One region of the Streptomyces sp. KR55 genome, then DNA from elsewhere that is predicted to be linked to it. Evidence: riboswitches for the same ligand, from Rfam matches in the RefSeq annotation. Region 1 holds a riboswitch; each other region holds the start of a gene.

The links. Region 1 has a riboswitch for cobalamin ahead of ACTWQJ_RS16110 (FecCD family ABC transporter permease). Riboswitches for the same ligand answer to the same signal wherever they lie in the genome.
Positions count from the first base shown of each region.
Region 2: another riboswitch for cobalamin. It lies ahead of metE (5-methyltetrahydropteroyltriglutamate--homocysteine S-methyltransferase); the one in region 1 lies ahead of ACTWQJ_RS16110 (FecCD family ABC transporter permease).
Region 3: another riboswitch for cobalamin. It lies ahead of ACTWQJ_RS01775 (ribonucleoside-diphosphate reductase subunit alpha); the one in region 1 lies ahead of ACTWQJ_RS16110 (FecCD family ABC transporter permease).
Region 4: another riboswitch for cobalamin. It lies ahead of ACTWQJ_RS43140 (energy-coupling factor ABC transporter permease); the one in region 1 lies ahead of ACTWQJ_RS16110 (FecCD family ABC transporter permease).

Region 1 is NZ_JBQQCE010000093.1:6,240-13,352, forward strand. It holds gene leuA (2-isopropylmalate synthase) at 1-349, shown strand, start outside; gene ACTWQJ_RS16105 (TerB family tellurite resistance protein) at 644-1,339, shown strand; cobalamin riboswitch at 1,544-1,670, shown strand; gene ACTWQJ_RS16110 (FecCD family ABC transporter permease) at 1,773-2,813, shown strand; gene ACTWQJ_RS16115 (ABC transporter ATP-binding protein) at 2,815-3,573, shown strand; gene ACTWQJ_RS16120 (ABC transporter substrate-binding protein) at 3,582-4,574, shown strand; gene ACTWQJ_RS16125 (alpha/beta hydrolase) at 4,689-6,179, shown strand; gene ACTWQJ_RS16130 (phosphatase domain-containing protein) at 6,293-6,736, opposite strand; gene ACTWQJ_RS16135 (ABC transporter substrate-binding protein) at 7,059-7,113, shown strand, end outside.
Region 2 is NZ_JBQQCE010000110.1:16,321-23,433, forward strand. It holds gene ACTWQJ_RS18195 (hypothetical protein) at 62-1,192, shown strand; gene ACTWQJ_RS18200 (hypothetical protein) at 1,240-1,383, opposite strand; partial or broken gene ACTWQJ_RS18205 (3-hydroxyacyl-CoA dehydrogenase family protein) at 1,434-1,834, shown strand; cobalamin riboswitch at 2,032-2,255, shown strand; gene metE (5-methyltetrahydropteroyltriglutamate--homocysteine S-methyltransferase) at 2,428-4,746, shown strand; gene ACTWQJ_RS18215 (alkaline phosphatase PhoX) at 5,086-6,255, shown strand; gene ACTWQJ_RS18220 (rhodanese-like domain-containing protein) at 6,351-6,776, shown strand; gene ACTWQJ_RS18225 (BBE domain-containing protein) at 6,703-7,053, opposite strand; partial or broken gene ACTWQJ_RS18230 (FAD-binding oxidoreductase) at 7,053-7,113, opposite strand, start outside.
Region 3 is NZ_JBQQCE010000006.1:24,865-31,977, forward strand. It holds gene ACTWQJ_RS01745 (GntR family transcriptional regulator) at 1-699, shown strand, start outside; gene ACTWQJ_RS01750 (carbon starvation CstA family protein) at 774-2,918, shown strand; gene ACTWQJ_RS01755 (YbdD/YjiX family protein) at 2,884-3,090, shown strand; gene ACTWQJ_RS01760 (DUF3311 domain-containing protein) at 3,189-3,452, shown strand; gene mctP (monocarboxylate uptake permease MctP) at 3,449-5,059, shown strand; gene ACTWQJ_RS01770 (GNAT family N-acetyltransferase) at 5,140-5,646, shown strand; cobalamin riboswitch at 5,699-5,834, shown strand; gene ACTWQJ_RS01775 (ribonucleoside-diphosphate reductase subunit alpha) at 5,958-7,113, shown strand, end outside.
Region 4 is NZ_JBQQCE010000498.1:253-6,672, reverse strand. It holds gene ligD (non-homologous end-joining DNA ligase) at 1-711, opposite strand, end outside; gene ku (non-homologous end joining protein Ku) at 783-1,769, shown strand; gene ACTWQJ_RS43160 (DUF4142 domain-containing protein) at 1,782-2,534, opposite strand; gene ACTWQJ_RS43155 (ATP-binding cassette domain-containing protein) at 2,640-3,479, opposite strand; gene cbiQ (cobalt ECF transporter T component CbiQ) at 3,476-4,225, opposite strand; gene ACTWQJ_RS43145 (energy-coupling factor ABC transporter substrate-binding protein) at 4,232-4,585, opposite strand; gene ACTWQJ_RS43140 (energy-coupling factor ABC transporter permease) at 4,582-5,274, opposite strand; cobalamin riboswitch at 5,305-5,488, opposite strand; gene meaB (methylmalonyl Co-A mutase-associated GTPase MeaB) at 5,549-6,420, opposite strand, start outside.

The sequences.
Region 1 (7,113 bases):
GAACCCCTGGGGCCGTATCCAGGTCAAGAACGGCCAGTCCACGACCGACCGGGACGGCGTGGACACGCTGACCGTGGAGGCCGAGGTCGACGGCGTCGAGACGACGCTGGTCGGCACCGGCAACGGCCCGATCTCCGCGTTCTTCCACGCGCTGCAGGGCATCGGCGTCGACGTCCGGCTCCTGGACTACCAGGAGCACACGATGAGCGAGGGCGCCTCCGCGCAGGCCGCCTCCTACATCGAATGCGCCATCGACGGAAAGGTTCTGTGGGGCGTCGGCATCGATGCGAACACGACACGTGCCTCGCTGAAGGCGGTCGTCTCGGCCGTCAACCGGGCGGCTCGCTGAGGGTTCGCTCCGCTGGGTTGGGCCGCGATAGGGGGGTGCCGCGATCGGTTGTCGGTCTTCTGCGGCGCCCCTGTGGCTGGTCACGCAGTTCCCCGCGCCCCTTTAAGGGCGCTGCCCTAACCGGGGTTCAGAGGCCCCGCTCGCCGTTTGTCGGTGGGCGGGGCCGTCGGTTTCCGGCCATTGACCTGTGCAGGTCACGGAAAGGTCTCGTCCTGGGTACTGACTCCGCCTCACCGATGTGGCTAACATCACGCAAGCGCGGCGATGTTGCCGTGGGGTTACGGGAGGTGCGACGTGCTGCCAGGACGGGGACGAAACGGCCGTGCCACCAGGCGTTCGCGCATGCTGGGCACCCGTACCGCATGGACGGCCGTCGGCGACGGCGAGTTCTTCTGCCCCGGCTGCGGGGGCGACCGCAACTACCAGCGGCTGACCGGCCGCCGCCGCTTCATCCTGCTCGGCCTGCCCGTGCTGCCGCGCGGCAACACCGGGCCGGTCGTGGAGTGCGCGGCCTGCCGGCGCCACTTCGGTGCCGACGTCCTCGACCATCCGACCACCAGCCGTTTCTCGGCGATGCTCCGCGACGCCGTGCACACCGTCGCCCTCGCGGTGCTGGCCGCGGGCGGCACCCGCACCCGTACGTCTTTGTCGGCCGCCGCGGGAACGGTGCGTGCGGCCGGGTTCGAGGACTGCACCGAGGAACAGCTGGGCGCCCTCGTCGAGGCGCTGGCCGCGGACACCGGACGGGTCTTCGGGGCGCCCTGCGGACCGGGGCTGGCCATAGAGCTGCACGAGGCCCTCGACCCGCTCGCCCCGCACCTCGCCCCGGCCGGCCGCGAGTCGATCCTCCTCCAGGGCGCCCGCATCGCCCTGGCCGACGGCCCCTACACTCCCGCCGAACGCGAGGTTCTCACCACCGTGGGCGCCGCCCTCACCATCACGTCGGACGAGGTGAGCCGTCTGCTGGCGGCGGCGCGGACGCCGTCCTGAGCGCGAACGCGAGACGCAGGGCCCAACTGGTCATCGTGGCCTACGAGTCGGGGCAGGTGACTCCTGCGACGATGTGACCGACAACCGGTCACCGTCCTTGGAGGGTGACGTCGAGCCCGAACCAGGGACCTCCACCCATACGAGGCTGCCTGGGCCGCTCCCGCGGGAACGCAGGGCGCCGATGTCGACCGATGCCCGGTTTGCTACGCTCCCCCCGCGTCCCGTGGGGGAAGTCCGGTGAGAGTCCGGCGCTGACCCGCAACGGTAAGCGTGGCCGCCCCGGTGGACGGTTCGCGCAAGCCCGATTACCCGCGGTTCGTGACCCTGTGACTGCTCGCCGTGGACTGCGGGAAGGGGATCGCGCGGTTCGGCCGTGCGGGCCGTCTCCTTGCTCTCGTTCATCAGGCGGCCCGAGGCGAAGGACCCGCCGACCGTGCGCCGAATACCCGTCGTGCCGCTGTCCCTTGGGCTCGGGCTGTTACTCGCCCTTTCCCTGCTGTGCGGGGTGGGCCTCGGTGCCGCCGGGCTCGGCTGGGCCGGCGTCTTCCGTTTCCTGTGGGCGGGGCTCAGCGGCGGGACGGTCAACGCCGGTGACGTCGCCCCGTACACCATCGTCTGGGAGATCCGGCTGCCCCGCGTCGTCCTCGCCGCCGTCGTCGGGGCCGGGCTCGCTGCCGTCGGGGTCGCCGTGCAGGCCATGGTGCGTAATGCCCTTGCCGATCCGTTCGTGCTCGGGATTTCGTCCGGTGCCGCTGTGGGAGCCAATGCCGTCATCCTGCTGGGTGTTTTCGCGGGGCTCGGGGTGTGGGCTCTGTCCCTGTCCGCCTTCGGGTCCGCGCTCGCCGCCATGGCGATCGTGTACGCCGTTGCCCGGTCCGGAACGCACGGGCTCACCCCGTTGCGGCTGATCCTGACCGGGACGGCTCTGGCGTACGGCTTCGAGGCCGTGACCACGGTGATGGTCTTCGGCGCCGCCCGCGGCGAGGCCGCCCGGTCCGCGATGATGTGGCTGCTCGGGAGTCTGGGCGGGGCGACCTGGGGGAAGGTACCGATCGCCGCCGTGACCGTGGCGGCCGGGTGGGCATGGCTTGCCCGGCGCGCAGAGTCGCTGAACGCCCTTGCCATGGGGGACGAGACCGCCGTAGCACTCGGAGTGCAACCGGCCCGACTACGGCGGGAGTTGTTCCTCGTCACCGCCGCCGTGACCGGGACCGTCGTCGCCGTCAGCGGGGCCATCGGGTTCGTCGGGCTGATGGTGCCGCATGTCGTACGGATGCTCGTCGGTGCCGATCACCGGCGCGTGCTGGTCGTGGCTCCCCTCGCCGGGGCCGTCCTGCTCGTGTGGGCGGATGTGCTGTCGCGGCTGCTGTTCGCCCCGGCCGAACTGCCGGTCGGGGTCATCACCGCCGTCGTCGGGGTGCCCGCCTTCCTGCTGCTGATGCGACGCGGCGGCTACGCGTTCGGAGGTCGTTGACATGCGGCTCGACGTCGAGGACGTGTCCGTCGCCGCCGGTGCGGTCCGGCTGGTCGACGATCTGAGACTCAGCGTGAAGAGCGGGGCGTTCGTGGGGCTCGTCGGGCCCAACGGGAGTGGCAAGTCGACCCTGTTGCGGTGCGTGTACCGGGCCTTGCGACCGAGCGGCGGTACCGTGCGGCTCGACGGTGACGACGTGCACGCGATGGATCCGCGGACCGTCGCGCGGGTGCTGGCCGCGCTGCCGCAGGAGTCGTCGGCCGAGTTCGACTTCACCGTCGCCGAGGTCGTCGGGATGGGACGGCTGCCGCATCAAGGGCGGACGGCCGCCGAAGACCGGACCGTCTGCGCCGAGGCCATGGACCGGACCGGGGTCACCCATCTCGCCGGCCGCGGGTTCCTCTCCCTCTCCGGCGGTGAAAAGCAGCGCGTCCTCATCGCCCGGGCCCTCGCCCAGCAGCCCCGTGTCCTCGTCCTCGACGAACCCACCAACCACCTCGACATCGCCCACCAGTTGGACATCCTGTCGCTCGTCCGCGCCAGCGGGCTGACCGTGCTGGCCGCGCTGCACGACCTCAACCTCGCCGCCGCGCACTGCGATCTGCTGTACGTCGTGGAGGGGGGCCGGGTCGTGGCCTCCGGGCCACCGCACGACGTGCTCCGACCGGAGCTGCTCGCCGAGGTGTTCGGGGTGCGCGCCCATCCCGTACGGCACCCGGAGACCGGCGCCGTCCAGCTTCTCTTCGACCTCCTCCCCTAAGGACCTTCATGCGCCAGCCCGTTGTCGCCGCCGCCCTCTGCCTCGCCGCCCTCGCCACGGGGTGCGGCGCGCAGGTCGACACATCGCCCGCCGACGGCGCATCGAGCGTCACCCTCACTAACTGCGGCAAGAAGATCACCTACGACAAGGTTCCGAGCCGTGTCGTCACCAACGACGTCGGGATCACCGAGCTGATGTTCGCGCTCGGCCTGGAGGACCGGATGGCCGGGTTCGTGATGCCCGACGACAAGGGCGACCTGGGCGGGGTGCCGTGGAAGGACGGCTACGACAAGGTGCCGTGGCTGTCGAAGGACCAGGTGACGAAGGAGAACGTCCTGGACGCCCGTGCGGACCTGGTCTTCGCCGGGTGGAACTACGGGTTCCGTGAGGACGCGGGCTTCACCCCGGACGCGTTGCGCAAGTTCGGCATCCCCTCGTACATCCTCACCGAGTCCTGCCGCAACGGCCGTACGGAGATCTCCCGGGGCATCATGCCGCCGCTGCAGGCGCTGTACGAGGACCTCACCAACCTGGGCAAGCTGTTCGGCGTGGAGAAGCGGGCGGCCGAGCTGATCGCCGGCTTCCGGAAGCAGGTGGCCGACGTCGAGGCGAAGGCACCCAAGGGCGCCGACCGTCCCAAGGTGTTCCTCTACGACAGCGGTGAGGACCAGCCCTTCACCTCCGGCCGATACGCCGCGCCCGACCAGATCATCGGCAAGGCGGGCGGCGTCAACGTCATGCACGACCTGGAGGACTCGTGGACGACGGTCGGCTGGGAAACGGTCGTCGAACGCAACCCCGACGTGATCGTGATCTGCGACTACGGCGATGTGAGCGCGGAGCAGAAGAAGAAGTTCCTGCTGTCCTACGCCCCGTTGCGGAACGTTTCCGCGGTCAAGCACAAGCGCATCTTCACGCTGGACTACGTCGACCTGGTGGAGAGCCCGCGCAACCCGTCGGCGATCGCCCGCCTCGGGGAGTACTTGCGGACGCACCAATAAGTGTTGGCGAGGGTGTCGGGGTGAACCCGAAGGGCGGGACTGGGGTAATCCCCCGGGCGAAGTGGGTCGTTGCCCGGATGTGACGGATTATCAAGATCCGTCACGCTCGGAGACATGAAACCGATGACGAAGAGCCTCGCCCTGATCGCCTCCGCCTCCGGCATCGTGTTCGGTGTCCTGGCGCCCCTCACCGCGTCCGCCACGAGCGGCATGTCCGCGCCGCTGAAGTGGACCAAGTGTGAGGGCACCGGCCTCGACCCGCGGCAGGAGTGCGCGACGGTCGAGGTGCCGATGGACTACGCCGACCCGCAGGGACCGACGATTGACGTCGCCATCTCCCGTATCCCCAGCGAGAAACCGTCCGCCCGCCGCGGCGCCCTGATGCTGATCGCCGGTGGACCCGGCGGGTCCAGCCTCAACGACCCGTCGGGCAAGGGCCAGAAGCTGCCGCAGGAAGTACGCGACGCCTACGACCTGATCGGGTTCGCCCCGCGCGGGCTGGCCCCGTCCACCTCCGCCACCTGCGGCATCGAGCACGCCGACCTCGCCATCTCGGCGTCGCGGCCCTGGCCCGCCCCCGACGGCTCCATCACGGAGAACCTGGTCTACGCACAGCGCGTCTCGGACGCCTGCGCACGCAACGGCGGCGAGCTGATCCGGCACATCAGCTCCGCCAACGAGGCCCGCGACATCGACCGCATCCGGGCCGCGCTCGGCGAGCGGAAGATCTCCGCGTGGGGCGTCTCGTACGGCACGTATGTCGGCGCCGTCTATGCCGAGCTGTTCCCGCAGCGCACCGACCGGATCGTGCTGGACAGCAATGACAACCCCGACCCCGTCAAGGTCCAGCGCGCCTGGCTGGCCGCGCATGAGCGAGGCGTCGAGGACGTGTTCCCCGAGTTCGCCAAGTGGGCGTCCACGCCCGGCAATCCGGACCGGGTCGCCGAGACGCCGGCCGGGGTGCGGACGGCCTTCCTGGATCTGGCCGCCCGCCTCGACCGCGAGCCGATCCCCTGGCCGGGCGCCAACCCGCCCGCGCTGGACGGCAACGTGCTGCGTCAGACCATGCTGAACACCATGTACGACCCGGACGACTTCCCCGGCCTCGCCCAGCTGATGCTGGCCGTGCAGAAGGGGACCGTGCCGCCCGCGCCGCAGTCCCCGCCGGAGGAGGTGCTGCAGAACGTCTACGCGGTCGCCGCCGGGACCATCTGCAACGACTCCGCCTCCGCCTGGCCGGCGTCCGCCGACGCGTACCAGAAGGACGTCTTCGAGAGCCGGGCCAAGTACCCGCTGACCGCGGGCATGCCCCGGAACGCGATGATCTGCGCCGCGTGGCCCTACGAGCCGCGTGAGGCGCCGGTGCGGATCACCGACGAGGGGCCGTCCAACGTCCTCCTCGTGCAGAACGAACGCGACCCGGCCACCCCGCTCAGCGGCGCCCTGAAGATGCGTGCGGCGCTCGGCAAGCGGGCGGTCATGGTCGTCAACGACTCCACCGGCCACGACGCCTACCTGGCCAACGGCAACGCGTGCGGCGACCGGACGGTCTCCCGCTTCCTGGCGACCGGCGAACGGCCGAGCCGGGACACGTACTGCGCGTAGGGGCCTGTCCCCCGATGGGCGGCGGTGCAACCTCCTGACCACGAGGCCGGACCGGGACGCGCCGCGCGTCGACGCCCTGACCGCCGACGCGACCACCCTGCTCGCGGACACCCTCACCCGGTGGCGAAGCCCCGCACATACCGCCGCTGCCACCATGTCTCCACCGCCCGCCGGTCATAGTGCGCGCGGACGTACGCCACGGCCTCCTCGGCCGGTACGCCGTCCAGGACGGCCAGGCAGGCCAGGGCCGTGCCGGTGCGTCCGCGTCCGCCGCCGCAGGCGATCTCGACCCGCTCGCGGGCGGCACGCTCCCAGGCCTCGGTGAGGGCCGCGCGGGCGTCGGCGCGGTCGGCGGGGAGGCGGAAGTCGGGCCAGCGGAGCCAGCGGGAGTCCCACGGGACGGTGGGGGGCCGGCTGCCGAGCAGGTAGAGGCCGTACGACGGGGTGGGCGCCCCTGAGGGGAGGGCGTGCCGCAGACCGCGTCCCCGCACCAGCCGCCCCGACGGCAGCCTGAGCACGCCCGGCGTCTGCTCGTCCCACAGCTCCTGCGTCTCCACGGGATCATTCGAACCCGTCCGCCGCACCCGGGCAACCGAATCCGCCCAACCGGTGCTCGCGGTCAGGCGCGGGACGCCCGGGCGCCGTCGACCTGGTGGAACACCGTCCAGAATGCTCCCCGTCTCCGGCGGCCGGCTGCGTCAACTCCCGCCGTTTCGTACCGCCATTGGTGCGACCTCTGGCAGATACGCCATTCGTGTGTGATCTCTTGACTGCCCTCACGGCCGCTCCTATGGTCGCGCTGACCGCAGGACGTAGGACGTCGTATCTCCTGATCGTCCGATTCATCCGACCGCCTCCCCCACCCCTCCCGGAGGACCCGTGCGCGACGTGACCAACGACGTTCCGGCGCTGCACCGCCGCTCGTTCCTGAAGT
Region 2 (7,113 bases), on a different contig from region 1:
GCACTGCCGCCGTGGCCGCTCCGCGTCCACGCCCACCCTCGGCGGCGATAGGGTCCGCCATGTGAGCGAGTACCAGTATTACGAGTTCCAGGCGCTTGAGCGGCCGCTCAGCCGCGAGGAACAGGAGCAGCTGCGGGCCATCTCCACCCGGGCCCGGATCACGGCCACCAGCTTCACCAACACCTACAACTGGGGTGACCTGAGCGGCAATCCGCGCCGTATGACCGAGCACTACTTCGACGCCCACCTGTACGTCACCAACTGGGGCACCCACCGGCTGATGCTCCGCCTGCCCAAACAAGCCCTGCCTCTGCATACCGCACAGCCATACTGCCTGGACCACCATGTCCAGGCCTGGACCACCCGCACCCACCTCCTGCTCGAAATGACCAGCGAGGACGAGGGTGGCGACTGGGTCGAGGGAGCCGACGACTCGCTGGCGGCCCTCATCGGCGTACGCGACGAACTCGCCACCGGCGACCTGCGCCCTCTCTACCTGGCCTGGCTCTCCGCGCTCACCGCCTGGGAACTCGAGGACGACGACGAAGAGGAGTACCACACCTGCCCGGAGCCACCCGTCCCGGCCGGGCTCGGCGAACTGACCGCCTCGCAGGCCGCGCTCGCGGACTTCCTGCGCGTGGATGCCGACCTGCTCGCGGTCGCGGCCCAGGCCAGTTCCGCCGCGCCCAAGAAGTCGGCCAGGCCCACGAAGAAGGAACTCGCTCCGCTTATCGCCGCTCTGCCCCAGAAGGAGAAGGACGCTCTGCTGCTGCGGCTCGCCCTCGGCCCCGAACCCCGGTTGCGTACCGACCTCATGCACCGCCTGCGCGGCAACACTGCCCCGACCACCGTCCCCGGGCGCCGCTCCGCCGCCCACCTCCTGGACGCCTCCTACACGCGGCGCACAGAACGCCGACAGCGCGCCGAACACGTACGAGCCGCAGCCCGCGACCGACAGCCAACCGCCCTTGCCCGTGACGCCGAAGCCGCCTGGCAGCAGATCGAGGCACACATCGCCGCCAAGAAGACCAGCGCCTACGACCAAGCCGTCACCCTCCTTACGGAATTGCGCGACGCCTACGCGCACACCGAACGAGACAAGGACTTCCGGCAGCGCCTGACCCGCCTGCGCGAGGACAACCAGCGCCGCCCCGGCCTGATCCACCGCCTCGACCGCCACGGCCTCCGATAGCCCCGCTCGTTCCGAGACCGGGCGGGCTGGGCCGTTCCCTCCCCGCCTCAGGGAAGCAGCGTGAACGCGGGAACATGATCGGGCACGAGCGCCCGGAAGTGCCGAGGGTCGAGCGTCACGACATCCGCCAGCTTCAGCCGCTCCGCCACAGCGACCCCCGAAGCATCCGCGACACGCAGCGGAAAGCCCACTCCACCATCGTCGACAGCCTCAACGCCGCCCCGGAAGGCTGAGCTTGCTGATCGTGTCCTCCCTGCGCACGGCACCGAAGACGGTCGCCACCGTCGAGGACTTCGCCACCCACATGCTCGGCAAGACGGTCGTGCACTCCCAGGACCGGGCGGGCTTCGTCGTCGCCGCGCTGGTCATCCCGTACCTGCTGGCGGCTATCCGCATGGCCGCATCCGGCTTCGCCACCGCCACCGATATCGACACCGGCATGGAACTGGGCTGCGTCCACCCATGGGGCAGCTGAAGCTGGGCGGACCTGATCGGCCTCGACACCGTCGCCTCGATCGCCGAGTCGCTGTACGACGAGTTCAAGGAACCCCTCTACGCCCCCACTGCTCCAGCGGATGGTGGAGGCGGGGCTGCTAGGCCGCAAGACCGGCCGAGGGGTTCCACATGTACGGCCATGGCTGAGCGGCTCTCGTGCGACCGGGCTGCGGGCCCGGACCGCACCCGCCAGCCGAGGGATCCGGCGGCTGCTCACAGGCGGAGGGCGGGAAGCGCGTGTGCGGCCGTTCCCGTCCTCGGCCTGCCTTAATCGCATCGGTCAGGTGTGCCACGTCACCATCCGAATGCTGGATGTGACCCGACGTGGCCCCGGACCGCCCCCTAGGCTGGCCGGTGCAGCTGGTACGCCCCGTCCGTCAGACGGGATGCGTCGTAAGAGGGAACCCGGTGGGAATCCGGGACTGCCCCGCAGCGGTGAGCGGGAACGACCGCCGTCATACGCACTGGGTCCGGTGAAGAGGGCCTGGGAAGCGACGGCCAGTAGGTGTCCTCACGTCGTGAGGACGTGCCCGCGAGTCCGAAGACCTGCCAACTGCCCGCGCACGAACCGCTCGTGCACGGACATCCCGGTGACCTCGAGGGCGGGTCGGCGTACATACCAGGCGGATCGACGGCGCAGTATCACGTACGGCGCGAGGTCGCTTCTGCCCGGTCCGCACCCTTCGCGCTCTCGTCCCGTCCCCGGGATCTCAGGGATTCATCTCGCGAAGGAGATCTCCGTGACTACCAAGTCCGCAGCCGCGGCAGCACGGTCCACCGTGTACGGCTACCCCCGCCAGGGACAGAACCGGGAACTCAAGAAGGCGACCGAGGGCTACTGGAAGGGCCGCGTCACCGCCGACGTCCTCCGTGCCACCGCCGCCGACCTGCGCCGCACGAACTGGCGGCAGCTCGCCGAAGCCGGCCTCCACGAGGTGCCGACCGGTGATTTCTCGTACTACGACCATGTCCTGGACACCACCGTCATGGTCGGCGCGATCCCCGAGCGGTACCGGGCGGCCGTCGAGGCGGACGCCTTGGACGGCTACTTCGCCATGGCCCGCGGTACACAGGATGTCGCGCCGCTGGAGATGACCAAGTGGTTCGACACCAACTACCACTATCTCGTCCCGGAGTTTGGCCCGGACACGGTGTTCACTACCGACTCCACCAAGCAGGTCGCCGAACTGAAGGAAGCCCTCGCGCTGGGCCTGGCCGCCCGGCCCGTCCTGGTAGGCCCCGTCACCTACCTCCTGCTCGCCAAGCCCGCCCCCGGCGTGCCTGCGGACTTCGTCCCGCTCACCCTGCTGGACCGGCTGCTGCCCGTCTACGCCGAGGTCCTCGCCGATCTCCGGGCGGCCGGCGCCGAATGGGTGCAGTTGGACGAGCCCGCCCTCGTGCAGGACCGCACACCGGCCGAGTTGAACGCCGCCGAGCGGGCCTACCGCGACCTCGGCGCCCTCACCGACCGGCCGAAGCTGCTGGTCGCCTCCTACTTCGACCGGCTCGGCAACGCCCTGCCGGTGCTGGCCAAGGCCCCGGTCGAGGGGCTGGCGGTGGACTTCACCGAGGGCGCCGCCGCCAACCTCGACGAGCTCGCCGCCGTCGGCGGACTGCCCGGCAAGCGCCTGGTCGCGGGTGTGGTCAACGGACGCAACATCTGGGTCGACGACCTGGAGAAGTCCCTCGCCACGCTCGGCACGCTGCTCGGTCTGGCCGACCGGGTCGATGTGGCCGCCTCCTGCTCCCTCCTCCACGTGCCGCTGGACACCGCGGCCGAGCGGGACATCGACCCCCAGATCCTGCGCTGGCTCGCCTTCGCCCGGCAGAAGGCCGCCGAGATCGTCACCCTCGCCAGGGGTCTGGCCCACGGTACGGAAGTGATCGCCGCGGAGCTGTCCGCGAACCGCGCCGACCTCTCCTCCCGCGCCCACTCCCCCATCACCCACGACACGGCCGTCCGCGCCCGCGCCGCCGCGGCCACCGAGGCGGACGCCCGCCGCTCCCAGCCGTACGCCGAGCGGACCGCCGCCCAGCGCGCCCACCTGGGCCTGCCCCTGCTGCCGACCACCACCATCGGCTCCTTCCCGCAGACCGGCGAACTGCGCACCGCCCGCGCCGACCTGCGCGCGGGCCGCATCGACCCGGCCGGCTACGAAAAGCGCATCAGGGCCGAGATCCAGGAGGTGATCTCCTTCCAGGAGAAGACCGGCCTGGACGTCCTGGTGCACGGCGAGCCCGAGCGCAACGACATGGTCCAGTACTTCGCCGAGCAGCTCACCGGCTACCTCGCCACGCAGCACGGCTGGGTCCAGTCCTACGGCACCCGCTACGTCCGCCCGCCGATCCTCGCCGGTGACATCTCGCGCCCCGAGCCGATGACGGTGCGCTGGACGACATATGCCCAGTCGCTCACCGACCGGCCGGTCAAGGGCATACTCACCGGCCCGGTCACCATGCTCGCCTGGTCCTTCGTCCGCGACGACCAGCCGCTCGGCGACACCGCCCGGCAGGTCGCCCTCGCCCTGCGCGACGAGGTGAACGACCTGGAGGCCGCCGGCACGTCCGTCATCCAGGTGGACGAGCCCGCGCTGCGCGAGACCCTACCGCTGCGCACCTCCGATCGCCCCGCCTACCTGGCCTGGGCCACCGAAGCCTTCCGGCTCACAACGTCCGGCGTACGCCCGGACACCCAGATCCACACCCACATGTGCTACGCCGAGTTCGGCGACATCATCCAGGCCATCGACGACCTCGACGCCGACGTCATCAGCCTGGAAGCCGCCCGCTCCCACATGCAGGTCGCCCGGGAACTCGCCGCCCACGGCTACCCCCGTGAGGCGGGACCCGGCGTGTACGACATCCACTCCCCCCGCGTCCCGAGCACCGAGGAAGCCGCCGACCTGCTGCGCACCGGCCTGAAGGCCATCCCCGCCGAACGCCTCTGGGTCAACCCCGACTGCGGCCTGAAGACCCGCGGCTGGCCGGAGACCCGCGCCTCGCTGGAGAACCTGGTCACCGCGGCCCGCACGGTCCGCGGCGAGCTGCCCACCTCCTGACCGGAGCGCTTCCGGAGGCCGGGGTGCCCACCGGTGCCCCGGCCCCGGTGTGCCAGTAACGACGCCCCACAGCATCGGTGAGCGGGAATCGCCAACGGCCCGGGGCACCTTGGCCTGCTTCCCATCAAGAAATCTGCACCAGTTGGTCCGGGGGAATTCCCTGATGGTTCATTTGGTGACGGGCTGATCGTTTCTGCGCCAAATCTACTCACCGGTTGGCCGGGAGGAGTTGGTCCAAGGGATCCTTACCGTCCCCTGCCAGGGGCCCTAGGGTCCCCGGTGACCAGTCGGCGGCGCTCAACAAGCCATCGTTCGCCCTTCTTTGACGAAGGAGTACCTGTGGAACGTCGCAACTTTCTACGCGGTGCAGTGATCGGCACCTCGGCCGCCGTATTCGGCGGCACCCTCATGCACGGCGCGGCCTACGCGGCCCCGGCCCAGAACGGCACCAGCCCGTACGGTGGCCTGCTGGCCGCCGACGCCAACGGCATCATGCTGCCCAGCGGTTTCACCAGCAGAGTCATCGCCCGCTCCAACCAGACGGTCCCCGGCACCTCCTACACCTGGCACGGCGCCCCCGACGGCGGCGCCTGCTTCGCCGACGGCACGGGCTGGATCTACGTCTCCAACGCCGAACTGGGCAGCGGGGCCGGCGGCGCAAGCGCCGTCAAGTTCAACTCCTCGGGCACCATCACGGGCGCCTACCGGATCCTGTCCAACACCAACCGCAACTGCGCGGGTGGCGCCACCCCGTGGAACACCTGGCTGTCCTGCGAGGAAGTCAGCCGCGGCTACGTCTACGAAACCGACCCGTGGGGCGCGAAGGCCGCCGTCCGCCGCGACGCGATGGGGCGGTTCAACCACGAGGCGGCCGCCGCCGACCCGGTGCGCAAGGTGATCTACCTGACCGAGGACGAGTCTGACGGCTGCTTCTACCGGTTCATCCCCACCACGTGGGGCAACCTGTCCTCCGGCACCCTCCAGGTGCTGAAGGCCGGCACCGGCACCTCCGGCTCCTTCACGTGGACGAACGTGCCCGACCCCGACGGCTCCCCCACCTACACCCGCGACCAGGTCGCCGGTGCCAAGATCTTCAACGGCGGCGAGGGCTGCCACTACGCGAACGACACCGTCTGGTTCACCACCAAGGGCGACAACCGGGTCTGGCAGCTCAACCTGCTCAACAGCACCTACGAACTGGCCTACGACGACAGCCTGGTCACCAACGGCACCGCTCCGCTGACCGGCGTCGACAACGTCACCGGCAGCTCCTCGGGCGACCTGTTCGTCGCCGAGGACGGCGGCAACATGGAGATCTGCATCATCACGCCCGACGACATCGTCGCCCCGTTCCTGCGGATCACCGGCCAGTCCAGCTCGGAGATCTGCGGCCCGGCCTTCTCCCCCGACGGCAGGCGGCTGTACTTCTCCAGCCAGCGCGGTACGTCCGGCAGCTCCTCCGGCGGCATCACCTACGAGGTCACCGGGCCGTTCCGCACCACCGCCTGATCGCAATCCCGTAACCACACTCACCCAGCAGATCGCCCACTCACCTGCCTGCGGCGCCCGGAGGAACACCGGGCGCCGTCGGGTCAATAAGCGGGATGACCAAACCGGCCGGGCTGGTCACTCTGCGGCCGCTGCCGAACCGACCAGCTCCGACCGGACGGCTTACTCACCAGCAACTGCTCGACCCGATGGACAGCACTAACATGCACGTGATCGACGCACGCCCTGCAGAGGAGTACGCCGCCGGCCACATCCCCAGAGCCCGGTCCCTGCCGCTGGACGGACTCGAACCGCAGCGGGACGAACCAACCAAAGACACGGAACTCGTCGCCATCTTCATAGGCTCTCGTGTTTCCTTTGGGATCCGTAGTGATGTGCCGTTTGTCGGCGTCTTGCCGCAGGTCCGGTCCTCCCGGCGTTCAGGGCCACCATCCACGGCGTCGATCGTCACCGGCCCTGCTCACCGGGGCGGATGTTCTTGTTGTGGTGGAAGGCGTTGTCGGGGTCGTACTTGGCCTTGACCTCGGCGAGTCGCCGGTAGATGCGATCGCCGTAGGCCTCTCGGACGCGGCTGGTGTCGTCGTCGGAATCAAGGAAGTTGACGTAGACGCTGCCGGCGCGGTGCGGCTGGAGGGCCTGGAGGAACCGCCGCGCCCAAGCGGTCTCGGCAGCGGCGTGCTCGCCGGACTCGTCAGGGAGCCACACGGCGTCGATGTTGATGTTGTGGGCCACGTCGCGACCGGCGCAGGCGGTGGCGTCGTGGGGGACCCGGGCGACGGCGCCACCCATGTGGAACATCACCGAGTACGACCGGGGCGAGCCGGCCGTGTAGGCGTGATCGGCGATGACGGCGATGGC
Region 3 (7,113 bases), on a different contig from region 1:
AAGTACTACCGCCTGAAGAAGCACCTGCTCGACATGACGGAGACATTGCCGCCCGGCACGCCGGTCCCGCCCGAGCGCACACTGGCCGCGGAGTTCGACACCTCCCGCACCACCGTGCGGCAGGCGCTGCAGGAGCTGGTGGTCGAGGGCCGGCTGGAGCGCATCCAGGGCAAGGGCACGTTCGTCGCCAAGCCGAAGGTGTCCCAGGCGCTGCAACTCACCTCGTACACCGAGGACATGCGCGCGCAGGGCCTGGAGCCGACCTCACAGCTGCTGGACATCGGCTACATCACCGCGGACGACACCCTCGCCGGCCTCCTCGACATCTCCGCCGGCGGGCGCGTGCTGCGCATCGAGCGGCTGCGTATGGCCAACGGCGAGCCGATGGCCATCGAGACGACCCACCTCAGCGCGAAGCGCTTCCCGGCACTGCGCCGCAGCCTCGTCAAGTACACGTCCCTCTACACCGCCCTCGCCGAGGTGTACGACGTCCATCTCGCGGAGGCCGAGGAGACGATCGAGACGTCGCTGGCGACTCCGCGCGAGGCGGGGCTGCTCGGCACCGACGTGGGACTTCCGATGCTGATGCTCTCCCGCCACTCACTGGACCGGGAAGGCAAGCCCGTGGAGTGGGTGCGCTCGGTGTATCGCGGCGACCGCTACAAGTTCGTTGCGAGGTTGAAGCGTCCACAAGAGTAGCGCTCGGGGTGTAGCGCAGATCACATTCCTGCCCTACGGTCCTTCCGTCATCGCAGCCGACGGGAGGACGACCCGTGCGCACAGCGAATGCCCGAACCATCGTCATCTGGACCCTCGTTGCACTGGTCGGCGCCGCCGGCTGGACCGTGCTCGCACTGTCGCGCGGGGAGGAGGTCTCGGCGGCCTGGATGGTCGCTGCGGCCCTCGGCTCGTACGCGATCGCCTACCGCTTCTACGCCAAGTTCATCGCGTACAAGGTCCTCAAGGTCGACAAGACCCGCGCCACCCCGGCCGAGCGCCTCAACAACGGCATCGACTTCCACCCCACCGACCGCCGCGTCCTGCTCGGCCACCACTTCGCGGCGATCGCCGGCGCCGGCCCGCTCGTCGGCCCCGTGCTCGCGGCGCAGATGGGATACCTCCCCGGCACGATCTGGATCATCGTCGGTGTCATCTTCGCGGGCGCGGTGCAGGACATGGTGGTGCTGTTCTTCTCCACCCGGCGCGACGGACGGTCGCTGGGACAGATGGCACGCGAGGAGATCGGCCCGTTCGGCGGCGCGGCCGCACTGCTCGCCGCGTTCGCCATCATGATCATCCTGCTCGGCGTGCTGGCGCTGGTCATCGTCAACGCCCTCGCGGCCTCCCCGTGGGGCACCTTCTCCATCGCGATGACCATCCCGATCGCGCTGCTGATGGGCTTCTACCTGCGGGTCCTCAGGCCGGGCCGGGTCGCCGAGGTCTCCCTCATCGGCGTCGCGCTGCTGCTGCTCGCGCTGGTCGCGGGCCGCTGGGTCGCCGAGTCCTCCTGGGCCGACACCTTCACCCTCGCCCCCTCCACGCTGGTGATCTGGCTGGTGGCGTACGGCTTCATCGCCTCGATCCTGCCGGTGTGGATGCTGCTCGCACCTCGCGACTATCTGTCCACCTTCATGAAGATCGGCACGATCGTGCTGCTCGCCCTCGGTGTCGTCATCGCGCTGCCGACGCTGAAGATGGACGCGGTCACCGACTTCGCGTCGCGCGGCGACGGCCCGGTCTTCGCGGGCTCACTCTTCCCGTTCGTCTTCATCACCATCGCCTGCGGTGCGCTCTCCGGCTTCCACTCGCTGATCTCCTCCGGTACGACGCCGAAGATGATCCAGAAGGAGACACAGGTCAGGATGATCGGCTACGGCTCCATGCTGATGGAGTCGTCGGTCGCCGTGATGGCGCTGGTCGCGGCCAGCATCATCGACCCGGGCCTGTACTTCGCGATGAACGCGCCCTCCGGGGTCATCGGCACGACGGTCGAGAACGCCTCGCAGGTGGTGGGCAGCTGGGGCTACCAGATCTCCCCGGCCGACCTCGCCGCAGCCGCGGAGAGCGTCGAGGAGTCGACCCTGCTGTCCCGCACCGGCGGTGCACCCACCCTCGCCGTCGGCGTCTCGCAGATCTTCTCCGAGGTGACCGGCGGAGGCCTCAAGGCGTTCTGGTATCACTTCGCGATCATGTTCGAGGCGCTGTTCATCCTGACCGCACTGGACGCCGGCACACGCGTGGGCCGCTTCATGCTGCAGGACACCCTCGGCAACATCTACCGCCCGTTCAAGAACGTCAGCTGGAAGCCGGGCCTGGTCATCACCAGCGCGATCGTCTGCGGTCTGTGGGGCTACTTCCTCTGGGTGGGCGTCCACGAACCGCTCGGCGGCATCAACCAGCTGTTCCCGGTCTTCGGTATCTCCAACCAGCTGCTGGCGGCGGTCGCCCTCGCCGTCTGCACCACCCTCCTGGTGAAGTCCGGCCGCCTCAAGTGGGCCTGGATCACCGGCATTCCGCTCGCCTGGGACGCGACGGTCACCCTGACCGCCAGCTGGCAGAAGGTGTTCTCCAGTGACCCCAAGGTCGGCTTCTTCAAGCAGCGTCAGGTGTTCCAGGACGCCATCGACCGCGGGGAGATCCTGCCGCCGGCCAAGACCATGGACGACATGCACACCGTCGTCACCAACTCCACGGTGGACGGCGTCCTGTCCGCCGTACTCGCCCTCCTGATCGTCGTGGTGATCGTGGACGCGACCCGGATCTGCATCCGGCACATCCGGCGCCCCGCGCTGTCCACGCTGAGCGAGGCGCCGTACGTCGAGTCGAAGATCGTCGCGCCGGCCGGGCTGTTCCCGAGCCGGGAGGAGAAGGAGGAGGAGCGCCATGCGGCCGTCGGTGCTGCTGCGCCGCGTGATTAGCGGGGTGCACTGGTACGTGCGGGAGCTGACCGACGAGTCGGCCTACGACCGCTATGTGGCGCACGTCCGCAAGGATCATCCGGAGGCGGAGGTGCCGTCCCGGCGAGAGTTCGAGCGAATGCGGACAGACCAGCAGGAAAGGGACCCGAGGCAGGGGTTCCGCTGCTGCTGAGTACCGATATGTGAACCAGGGCTTCCGGATGTGCGACACCGTGACCTACATTGCCTGCGCATTACACCAGGTGATCAGTGAGGGGACGGAGCCGCCAGATGTCACAAGCCCCAGAAGTGAACAGAGCGGCGGTGGTGACGCCCGTGCGCGTCATCATCGCCCTCTGCCTCATAGCGCCCTTTGTGGCGATGCTGTGGGTCGGTTCGTACGCCAAGACCGACCCGGCCTTCCTCGGCATCCCGTTCTTCTACTGGTACCAGATGGCCTGGGTGGTCATCTCCACGGTCCTGACGATGATCGCGTACCAGCTGTGGCAGCGTGACCAGCGCGCCCGCAAGTCCGAGGGGGGTGCCGGGTCATGAAGGACGGCGTGAACGGCGTCGCACTCACCGTCTTCATCCTCTTCTTCGTCGCCGTGACGGTCATGGGCTTCCTGGCCGCACGCTGGCGCAAGGCGGAGAACGAGCACAGCCTCGACGAATGGGGTCTGGGTGGCCGGTCGTTCGGCACCTGGATCACCTGGTTCCTGCTCGGCGGTGACCTCTACACCGCCTATACGTTCGTGGCGGTCCCGGCGGCGATCTACGCGGCGGGCGCGGCCGGCTTCTTCGCCGTGCCCTACACGATCCTCATCTACCCGATGATGTTCGTCTTCCTGCCGCGGCTGTGGTCGGTCTCGCACAAGCACGGCTACGTCACCACCTCGGACTTCGTCCGCGGCCGCTTCGGCTCCAAGGGCCTGTCGCTGGCGGTGGCGGTGACCGGCATCCTCGCCACGATGCCGTACATCGCGCTCCAGCTGGTCGGCATCCAGGCCGTGCTGGACGTCCTGGGCGTCGGCGGCGGCGAGAACACGCACTGGTTCATCAAGGACCTGCCGCTGCTGATCGCCTTCGGTGTGCTGGCCGCCTACACGTACTCGTCGGGTCTGCGCGCGCCGGCCCTCATCGCGTTCGTGAAGGACACGCTGATCTACCTCGTCATCGCCGTCGCGATCATCTACATCCCGATCAAGCTGGGCGGCTTCGACGACATCTTCGCCGCGGCGAGCGACAAGTACACCGAGGCGGGCGCGGGCGGGCTCGTACCGACCGACGGTTCGCAGTGGACGTACGCCACCCTGGCGCTGGGCTCGGCGCTCGCGCTGTTCATGTACCCGCACAGCGTGACGGCCGTGCTGTCCAGCCGCAGCCGGGACGTCATCCGCCGCAACTCCACGATCCTGCCGCTGTACTCGCTGATGCTCGGCCTGCTCGGCCTGCTCGGTTTCATGGCGATCGCGGCCGGTATCAAGGTGGAGAACGGCCAGCTGGCGATCCCCCAGCTCTTCGAGAACATGTTCCCGGACTGGTTCACGGGCGTCGCCTTCGCGGCGATCGGCATCGGCGCGCTGGTGCCGGCGGCGATCATGTCGATCGCGGCGGCCAACCTCTTCACCCGGAACATCTACAAGGACTTCCTGAAGCCGGACGCCACGCCCGCACAGGAGACCAAGGTCTCCAAGCTGGTGTCCCTGCTGGTGAAGGTGGGCGCGCTGATCTTCGTCCTCGGCATGGACAAGACCGTCGCGATCAACTTCCAGCTCCTGGGCGGCATCTGGATCCTGCAGACCTTCCCGGCCCTGGTCGGCGGCCTGTTCACCCGCTGGTTCCACCGCTGGGCACTGCTCGCCGGCTGGGCGGTCGGCATGATCTACGGCACGGTCGCCGCGTACGGTGTGGCCTCGCCGACGCAGAAGCACTTCGGCGGCTCGTCGGCGGAGATCCCGGGGATCGGGGAGATCGGGTACATCGGCCTGACGGCGTTCGTCCTGAACCTGGTCGTGACAGTGGTCCTCACCTTCGCCCTGAAGGCCGCCAAGGCCCCGGAGGGCATCGACGAGACAAGCCCGGAGGACTACACGGGGGAGGCGGGCGACCCGGGAGTGCAGGCGGAACTGCCTCCGGCGACTGCCAACGCCGCTCACTGACCACACGAAACCCCCAGCGGGACGCCGAGAGCAAGAAACTCGGCGGCCCGCTGCCGTACCCCTCCGGCACACTCGCCTTCATGGACATCACGATCCGGCAGGCAGTGCCCGACGAGTACGAGCTCATCGGCGAAATCACCGCCCAGGCCTACCTCCAGGACGGCCTCCTCGACTTCGGCGAGAGCGACGAGTACCTCGTCGAACTGAGAGACGTGGCCAAGCGAGCCGCCGCCGCAGACGTCCTGATCGCCGTGGCGGACGGACACGTCCTGGGCGGCGTGACCTTCGTACCGTCCGGCGGTCCCATGGCCGACATCGCGGGCCCCGGCGAGGCCGAGATACGCATGCTGGCCGTGGCTCAGGAGGCGCGAGGCCGTGGCGCCGGCGAGGCGCTCGTCCGCACCTGCATAGTCCGCGCACGGGCCATCGCCGGCTGCACACGCATCGTCCTGTCGACCCAGCGCACCATGCACACCGCCCACCGGATCTACGAACGCCTGGGCTTCACCCGCACACCCGAACGCGACTGGAACCCCGTACCGCACCTCGACGACATCACTCTCCTCACCTACCAGTTGACGCTCTGAAACCAGCAGGACACAACATCTGGGGGTGCTCCGCGAACCCGGCACAAGATGTATGCTCATGCTCGCTGTCGCGCAGGGGAATCCGGTGCGAATCCGGAACTGTCCCGCAACGGTGTACTCGTACACGTATGCCCGCATGTCGTCGTACGAGAGTCAGTCCGAGGACCTGCCGACAGTGCGCCCGGCCATCCGGCCCGGGTGCCATGACGTCCGGGCCTCGTGGAATGGGCCGGTGGACGCGACGCCGTGTGCGCTCGTGAGCTGCCCCCTGCCCTCCGCAAGGCCCCGTGCCGAGCGAGGGAGAGCCCCACGTGACCATCGCGCCAGCCGAACCGGCTTCAGCCTCAGTGCCTCCGGTCGAGAGCGACGGTCCGGGAGCCGCGCTGCTGCGGACCCTGACCGAGCTGACCGCCGACCTCCCCGACGCCGACCCCGGACGGGTCGCCGCCGCCGCGCTGCGCGGCCGGTCCGCGCGGGCGGACGAGACGGAGCTGCGCGAGCTGGCCACGGAGGCGGCCGCCGGCCTCATCTCCGAGGACCCCGCCTACTCCCGGCTGGCCGCCCGCCTGCTGACGATCAGCATCGCCGCCGAGGCCGCCTCCCAGGGCGTCACGTCCTTCACCGAGTCCGTCGCCGTCGGACACCGCGAGGGCCTGATCGCCGACCGCACCGCCGAGTTCGTGCGCATCCACGCCGACCGCCTCGACGCCCTCGTCGACCCCGAAGCCGACGGCCGCTTCGGCTACTTCGGCCTGCGCACCCTGCACAGCCGCTATCTCCTGCGGCACCCCCACACGCGCAAGGTCGTCGAGACGCCCCAGCACTTCCTGCTGCGCGTCGCCGCCGGCCTCGCCGAGGACACTGTGTTCGGTTCAAAGACGGGCCCCCGGTCCGTCGACGAAGTCGCCGCGCTCTACGGGCTCATGAGCCGCCTCGACTACCTCCCGTCCTCCCCCACGCTCTTCAACTCCGGTACGCGGCACCCCCAGATGTCGTCCTGCTACCTCCTGGACTCCCCCAAGGACAAGCTGGACTCCATCTACGACCGCTACCACCAGGTCGCCCGCCTCTCCAAGCACGCCGGCGGCATCGGCATCGCGTACTCCCGCATCCGCTCCCGCGGCTCCCTGATCCGCGGCACGAACGGCCACTCCAACGGCATCGTCCCGTTCCTGAAGACCCTCGACGCCTCGGTCGCCGCGGTGAACCAGGGCGGGCGGCGCAAGGGCGCGGCCGCGGTCTACCTGGAAACCTGGCACTCCGACATCGAGGAGTTCCTGGAGCTGCGTGACAACACCGGCGAGGACGCCCGGCGCACCCACAACCTCAACCTCGCGCACTGGATCCCGGACGAGTTCATGCGCCGGGTCGACGCCGACGAGCAGTGGTCGCTGTTCTCGCCGTCGGACGTGCCCGAGCTGGTCGACCTGTGGGGCGAGGAGTTCGACGCGGCGTACCGCAAGGCGG
Region 4 (6,420 bases), on a different contig from region 1:
CCGCAGGGTGTACGGCGTCGCCGTCGTCTTCCGGGCGACGTTCTGGCTCCAGTCGACGAACACCTTGCCCGGCCTGAGGCTGCGCGTCATCCGGTGCAGGACCAGCCGGGGCATCGCCTTCTCCGCCTCCATGGCGAGCTCCTTGGCGTACTCCGACACCTGGTCGGAGGGGGTCGGCCGGATGCCGGCCAGCAGATGAAGCCCCTTCGACCCGGATGTCTTCGCGTACGCGTCGATGCCGTCCGCCGCCAGCCGCTCCCGCAGCCACAGCGCGACCTCGCAAGCCTGGACGACGGTCGCCGGTGCGCCCGGGTCCAGGTCGAAGACCAGCCGGTCGGCCATCGCCGGCTCCTGGATCACCCACTGGTGCGTGTGGAACTCGGTCACCAGGTTCGCGGCCCACACTAGGCTCGGCAGGTCCTGCACGAGCACCATCCGGGCCGGACCCTCCGAACGGGGCACCTCGGCGGTGGTGACCCACTCGGGCGTACCCGGCGGCACGTTCTTGGTGAAGAAGACCTGCCCGTCGGGCCCGTCCGGGTAGCGCAGGAAGGACACCGGCCGATCCCGCAGATGCGGCAGCAGCACGTCGGCGGTCGTCGCGTAGTAATGCAGCAACTCGCCCTTGGTGAACCCGGTCGCCGGGTGCAGCACCTTCTCGAGATTGCTCAGCGCGACCCGCCGCCCCTCCACCTCTGTGATCGGCGTCATACGATGAGAATCACATGAAAACGGGTGATATCGCCTGATACTGCTTGATGCCGTCGCGAAAGGTGCTGGATGTGCGATCCATATGGAACGGCGCCATCTCGTTCGGCCTCGTCAGCGTCCCGGTCAAGCTGGTGAACGCCACGGAGAGCCACTCGATCTCGTTCCGCCAGATCCACACGGAGGACGGCGGGCGGATCCGGTACCGCAAGTTCTGCGAGCTGGAGGACCGCGAGGTCAGCGGGGCGGAGATCGGCAAGGGCTACGAGGACGCGGACGGGTCGATCATTCCGATCACGGACGAGGATCTGGCCCATCTGCCCCTCCCGACCGCGAAGACGATCGAGATCGTGGCCTTCGTGCCGGGCGAACGGATCGATCCGCTCCAGATGGACGCGGCGTACTACCTCGCGGCGAGCGGCGCCCCGGCCGCCAAGCCGTACACCCTGCTGCGGGAGGCCCTGAAACGCAGCAACAAGGTCGCCATCGCCAAGTTCGCGCTGCGCGGCCGGGAGCGGCTGGGCATGCTGCGGGTGGTCGGCGACGCCATCGTCATGCACGGGCTGCTGTGGCCGGACGAGGTCCGCGCCCCCGAGGGCGTCGCCCCCGAGACCGACGTCACCGTCCGCAACAAGGAACTCGACCTCGCGGACGCCCTGATGGACACCCTCGGCGAGGTCGACCTCGAGGACCTGCACGACGAGTACCGCGAGGCCGTCGAGGAGGTCATCGCCGCGAAGGCCGCCGGCGAGGCACCCCCCGAGGCGCCCGAGCCGGCGAAGGGCGGCAAGGTCATCGACCTGATGGCCGCCCTGGAGAGCAGCGTCAGGGCGGCGAAGGAGTCCCGCGGCGAACAGCCGGCCGAGGTCCGCGAGCTCCCCCGGCGCAGGACGAGCCGCAGCGCGCCCAAGGAGCCCGCGGGCAAGAAGTCCACGGCGAAGAAGTCGACCGCCAAGTCGACGCAGACGGGAAAGAAGACGGCGTCCACGAAGAGCACCGCGAAAAGCACGACGAAGAAGACCGCCGCGAAGAAGACCACGTCCCGCAAGCGCTCGGCCTGAGCGGGCGCCCCGTCAGCGGACCGTCGAGCTGGCCGTGGGTGCGGGCGTCGGGGAGCTGGTGTTCACGTCCAGGCCGGGGGGTTCGGTGAGGGCCACGACGGGGGCGCCGGGCTGCGGCGGGGGCGGGGTGACCTGCTCCTTGGGCAGCTTCGGCGGGCTGGTCTGCTGGAAGTTGACCTGGTCGAAGTTGACCATCTCGGTCTTCTCGAGCACCGTGATGTGGTCGAGCACCGTGTCGTTCGCCTGGTCGGCCAGCGCCCGGACCAGGGTGTTCTTGGTGCTGGCGCGGATCTTGGCGACGACCGGGAAGATCTGCCCGTGCGTGATGCGCATGATGTTCGCCGCGGTGGTGTCGAACTGCTTGCCCTGCTCCGCGTCCACCGTCGCCACGAACTGTTCCTGCTGCGGGGAGGCCTGGTTGGGCAGCGTGATGCCGAGCTCGGGAGCGATCTTGCGGCAGGTCTCGTCGAGCCGGGCGTGCCCGACCACCAGGTGCTCGCCGGCTTCCTTCATCTCCTTCGTCGTGCCGCGCTCCATCGCCATCAGGCCGAGCGGGTACTCCCACAGCCCGGCCGCACGCACCTTGACGACGAAGTCGCGGTCGGCCTCGGTGAGCGGCCCGTACGGGGTGTTGGCGATGATGCGATCCGGGGTGCTCGACGTGTTCTCGACCCCCAGCATGGCGGGGTAGGCGAGGGCGGCGATGGTCAGGGTCAGCGCGCCGCCGACGAAGACGGTTCCGACCATGCTGCGCGTTATGCGCATTCTGCCTCCTGGTGCGAACGGCTCCGGACGCCAAGGGATACGGATCTCAGGCGCCCGGCAATCATCGAGCCGGGTAAAAAACTGCCGTGCGCGGTATGGCATGCATCACAAGGCAGTCGCCGTCACGGCGGCCAGCTCCTCCGCCGTCCGCGGACCGGCGACGTTCTCACCCAACAGCCCCTGCGCCTGCAGCAGTTCCGCCGCCGCGACGCCCCACGGCAGCCGCAGCCCGGCCTGCCGGAGGAGGTCCGTGCGGGCCAGCGCCGTGGGCGCGGGCCCCGTGCGGACGCCGGACGGGGTGAGCAGGGCCGCGTCGTCGGCCCAGCGCAGCGCGAGATCCACGTCATGGGTGGCCATCACCACGGTCGTGCCGCGCGCACGGAGGGCGTCGAGGGTGGCGAGCAGCCGTTCCTGACCGTCCGGGTCGAGCCCGGCGGTCGGCTCGTCGAGGATCAGCACCCGCGGGCGCATGGCGACGGCACCGGCGATCGCGGTCCGTTTGCGCTGCCCGTAGTAGAGGAGATGCGTGGGCCGGTCGGCCAGCCCGGCGATGTCCAGGGCGTCGAGCGCCTCGGCGACGCGGGAGCGCACCTCGGCGTCGGACAGCCCCAGGTTCAGCGGACCGAAGGACACGTCCTGCGCGACGGACGCGGCGAACAGCTGGTCGTCCGGGTCCTGCACGACCAGTTGGACGGTGGTCCGCAACCGGGTCAGGCCCTTCCGGTCGTACGACACCGGCCGGCCCTCCACCGTCAACTGCCCGGTGTGCGGCCGCAGTCCGCCGCTGAGCAGCCGCATCAGCGTGGTCTTGCCGCTGCCGTTGCGCCCGAGCAGGGCCAGCGCCCGCCCCTCGGGCACCGCGAAGTCGAGGCCGTCGAGCACGACGGGGCCCTCGTCGTAGGCGAAGGACGCGCCCCGCAGGGCGACAAGCGCGGGCTCGCTCATGACAGCGGCCTTTCCAGTACGAAGGTGAGGGCGGCCAGCGCCGCCAGCAGTGCGGTGCTCGCGGCCGTGAAGCGGACGGAGAACCGGGCCTCGGGCACCAGGACACGCAGGGTGCCGTCGTAGCCGCGTCCGGCGAGCCCGGTCTGCAGCCGCGCCGCCCGGTCGAAGGCCCGGACGAAGGCGGTCGCGCCGAGCCCGGCCAGGGAACGCCAGGTCGCGGCCCGCGTGGTGTGGCCGAGCCGGGCGGCCTGCGCCTCCCGGATCCGGCGCACGGAGTCGAGCAGCAGAAAGCTCATGCGGTACGTCACCAGCGCCACGTCGACGACCGGCGCCGGCACCCCGGCCTGCACCAGCCGCGGCAGCAGATCGGACATCGGGGTGGTGAACGCGAACAGCAGCACGCCGAGCGAGGCGGCCGAGGTGCGCAGCAGCAGTTCCCCGGCGCGCACCGGGCCCCCGTCGGCCAGGGACACGAACCCGCCCGGCCCGCCGACCTGCACGAGCAGGGTGGCCGCTCCGGTCACGCAGAACCCCAGCGGCACCCGGTACGCCCGCCACAGGCGACGCCGGGGCACGCCCGCCGGACCGAGCAGCGCCACCACCGCCGTCACCAGGACCAGGGCGGCGCCCGGCCAGGGCGGCAGCGAGATCGCGAGCAGGGTGAGACCCAGCCCGAGCACGGCCTTGTCCACGGGGTGGCGGCGGCGCCAGCGACTGCTGTGCGCCGCCGCATCGATCGGCAGCACGGGGGCTCAGGCCCCTTCGGCCGGCGTCTTGCCCGCGTCTTCCCCGGCGTCCCTCAGAGCCCGCTGTTCACCCTGCCGCCGCCCGCGCCGTAGTCCGAAGTAGTAGGCGAGCACGCCCGCACCGATGGCGGCCTGCAGGGCGAACAGCGCCGACTCGATCTCGCCGGACGGCGGCTCGTACAGGGGCGTGAACCAGGGCTCGTAGTCCGGTTCGAGCTCGGTGATCGCCGTCTCCGCCTCACCGTCGGAGCCGGCGAACGGCTTCTCCTTGTCGTCGCCGAGACCGAGGGCCAGCGGTAGCACCGCGAGCGCGGCCACGAGGAGCAGCAGCAGGGCGTTGATCTTCGTGTTCCGGCTCATCGGGCCACCGCCCCGGTGCCGGCCTTCTGGGTGAGGAGGACACCGAGCCGGGTCAGCTCACCCCGGCTCGACTGCACCAGCAGACGCATCACCAGCACCGTGAGCAGCCCCTCGCTCACCGCGAGCGGGATCTGGGTGACGGCGAAGATGGAGCCGAACTTGCCGAGCGCGCCCAGGAATCCGCTGCCCGGGTCGGGGAAGGCGAGCGCCAGCTGCACGCTGGTGACGCAGTACGTGGACAGGTCGGCGACGAACGCGCCGCAGAACACGGCGCCCATCAGCGGCACGTCGTACCGGCGCAGCAGCCGGTACACCCCGTACCCGGCCCACGGCCCGACGATCGCCATGGAGAAGACGTTGGCGCCGAGCGTGGTCAGGCCGCCGTGCGCGAGCAGCAGCGCCTGGAAGAGCAGGGTGATGGTGCCCAGAACCGCCATGACCGGTGGCCGGAACAGGATCGCGCCCAGCCCGGTGCCGGTGGGATGGGAGCAACTCCCGGTCACCGAGGGCAGTTTCAGGGCCGACAGGACGAAGGTGAAGGCTCCGGAGGCGCCGAGGAGCAGTGTGCTCTCGGGGTGCTCCCTGACCTCACGGGTGAGTGACCGGACTCCGTGGACGACGAACGGCGCGGACGCGGCGCCCCAGGCGACCGCGTGCGCAGGAGGCAGAAAACCCTCGGCTATGTGCATGGCTCAGCAGACCCTCTCCAGCACCTCGTGGATGGTTGACGTGCCTTGGCCGGTCTCCTGGCTGACGGGTACCACCGCCCGTGCTCCGCCTTCCCGGATCACAAGGACCCAGTGGCTGCCCGTAAGGGCCGGAGCCGGACTTCCCGATCACAGTGGCGAGGGCCGCACCGGTGTTTCACCGGATTTCCCGTGCACCAAGGCGTGGTGACAGTAGTGCTCGGTCAGGGATGGAGACAAGCGCACCCCGGGAGGCGCGCGGGCGGCGGACGCCCGCTCACGCCCCGTGGGACGCGCCGTCGCCGGCCCTCTCGAAGGCGTCGAGCAGGCGCTCCGCCGCGAGCGTGGCCGTCAACTGCCCGTCCCTGACCCGTTGTTCGAGTTCCGGTGCGAGGGCCCGTACCGCCGGGTCCGCGTGCAGACGGCCCAGCAGTTCGTCGCGGACCATGCTCCAGGTCCAGTCGACCTGCTGGTCGCGGCGCTTGGCGGCGAGCCGGCCGGTGGAGTCCAGGAGGGTGCGGTGCTGCTCCAGGCGCTCCCACACGGTGTCCAGGCCGGTCGACTCACGGGCGCTGCAGTGCAGGACGGGCGGGGTCCAGGCGGCGTCCTTGCCGTGCATGAGACGCAGGGCGCCCGACAACTCCCGTGCCGCGGCGCGGGCGTCGCGCTCGTGCGGGCCGTCCGCCTTGTTCACGGCGATCACGTCCGCCAGCTCCAGGACGCCCTTCTTGATGCCCTGCAGCTGGTCGCCGGTGCGGGCCAGGGTCAGCAGCAGGAAGGAGTCGACCATGTTGGCCACCGCGGTCTCCGACTGGCCGACGCCGACCGTCTCCACCAGCACCACGTCGTAGCCCGCGGCCTCCATCACCACGATCGACTCGCGGGTCGCCTTGGCGACGCCGCCGAGCGTGCCGGCGGTGGGGGAGGGGCGGATGAACGCCGCCGGGTCGACCGCCAGGCGCTCCATCCGCGTCTTGTCGCCCAGGATCGAGCCGCCCGTACGGCTCGACGACGGGTCGACGGCGAGCACGGCGACCCGGTGTCCGAGCGAGGTGAGCAGGGTGCCGAACGCGTCGATGAACGTCGACTTGCCCACGCCGGGCACCCCGCTGACCCCGATCCGCCGCGCCTTCCCGCTGTGCGGCAGCA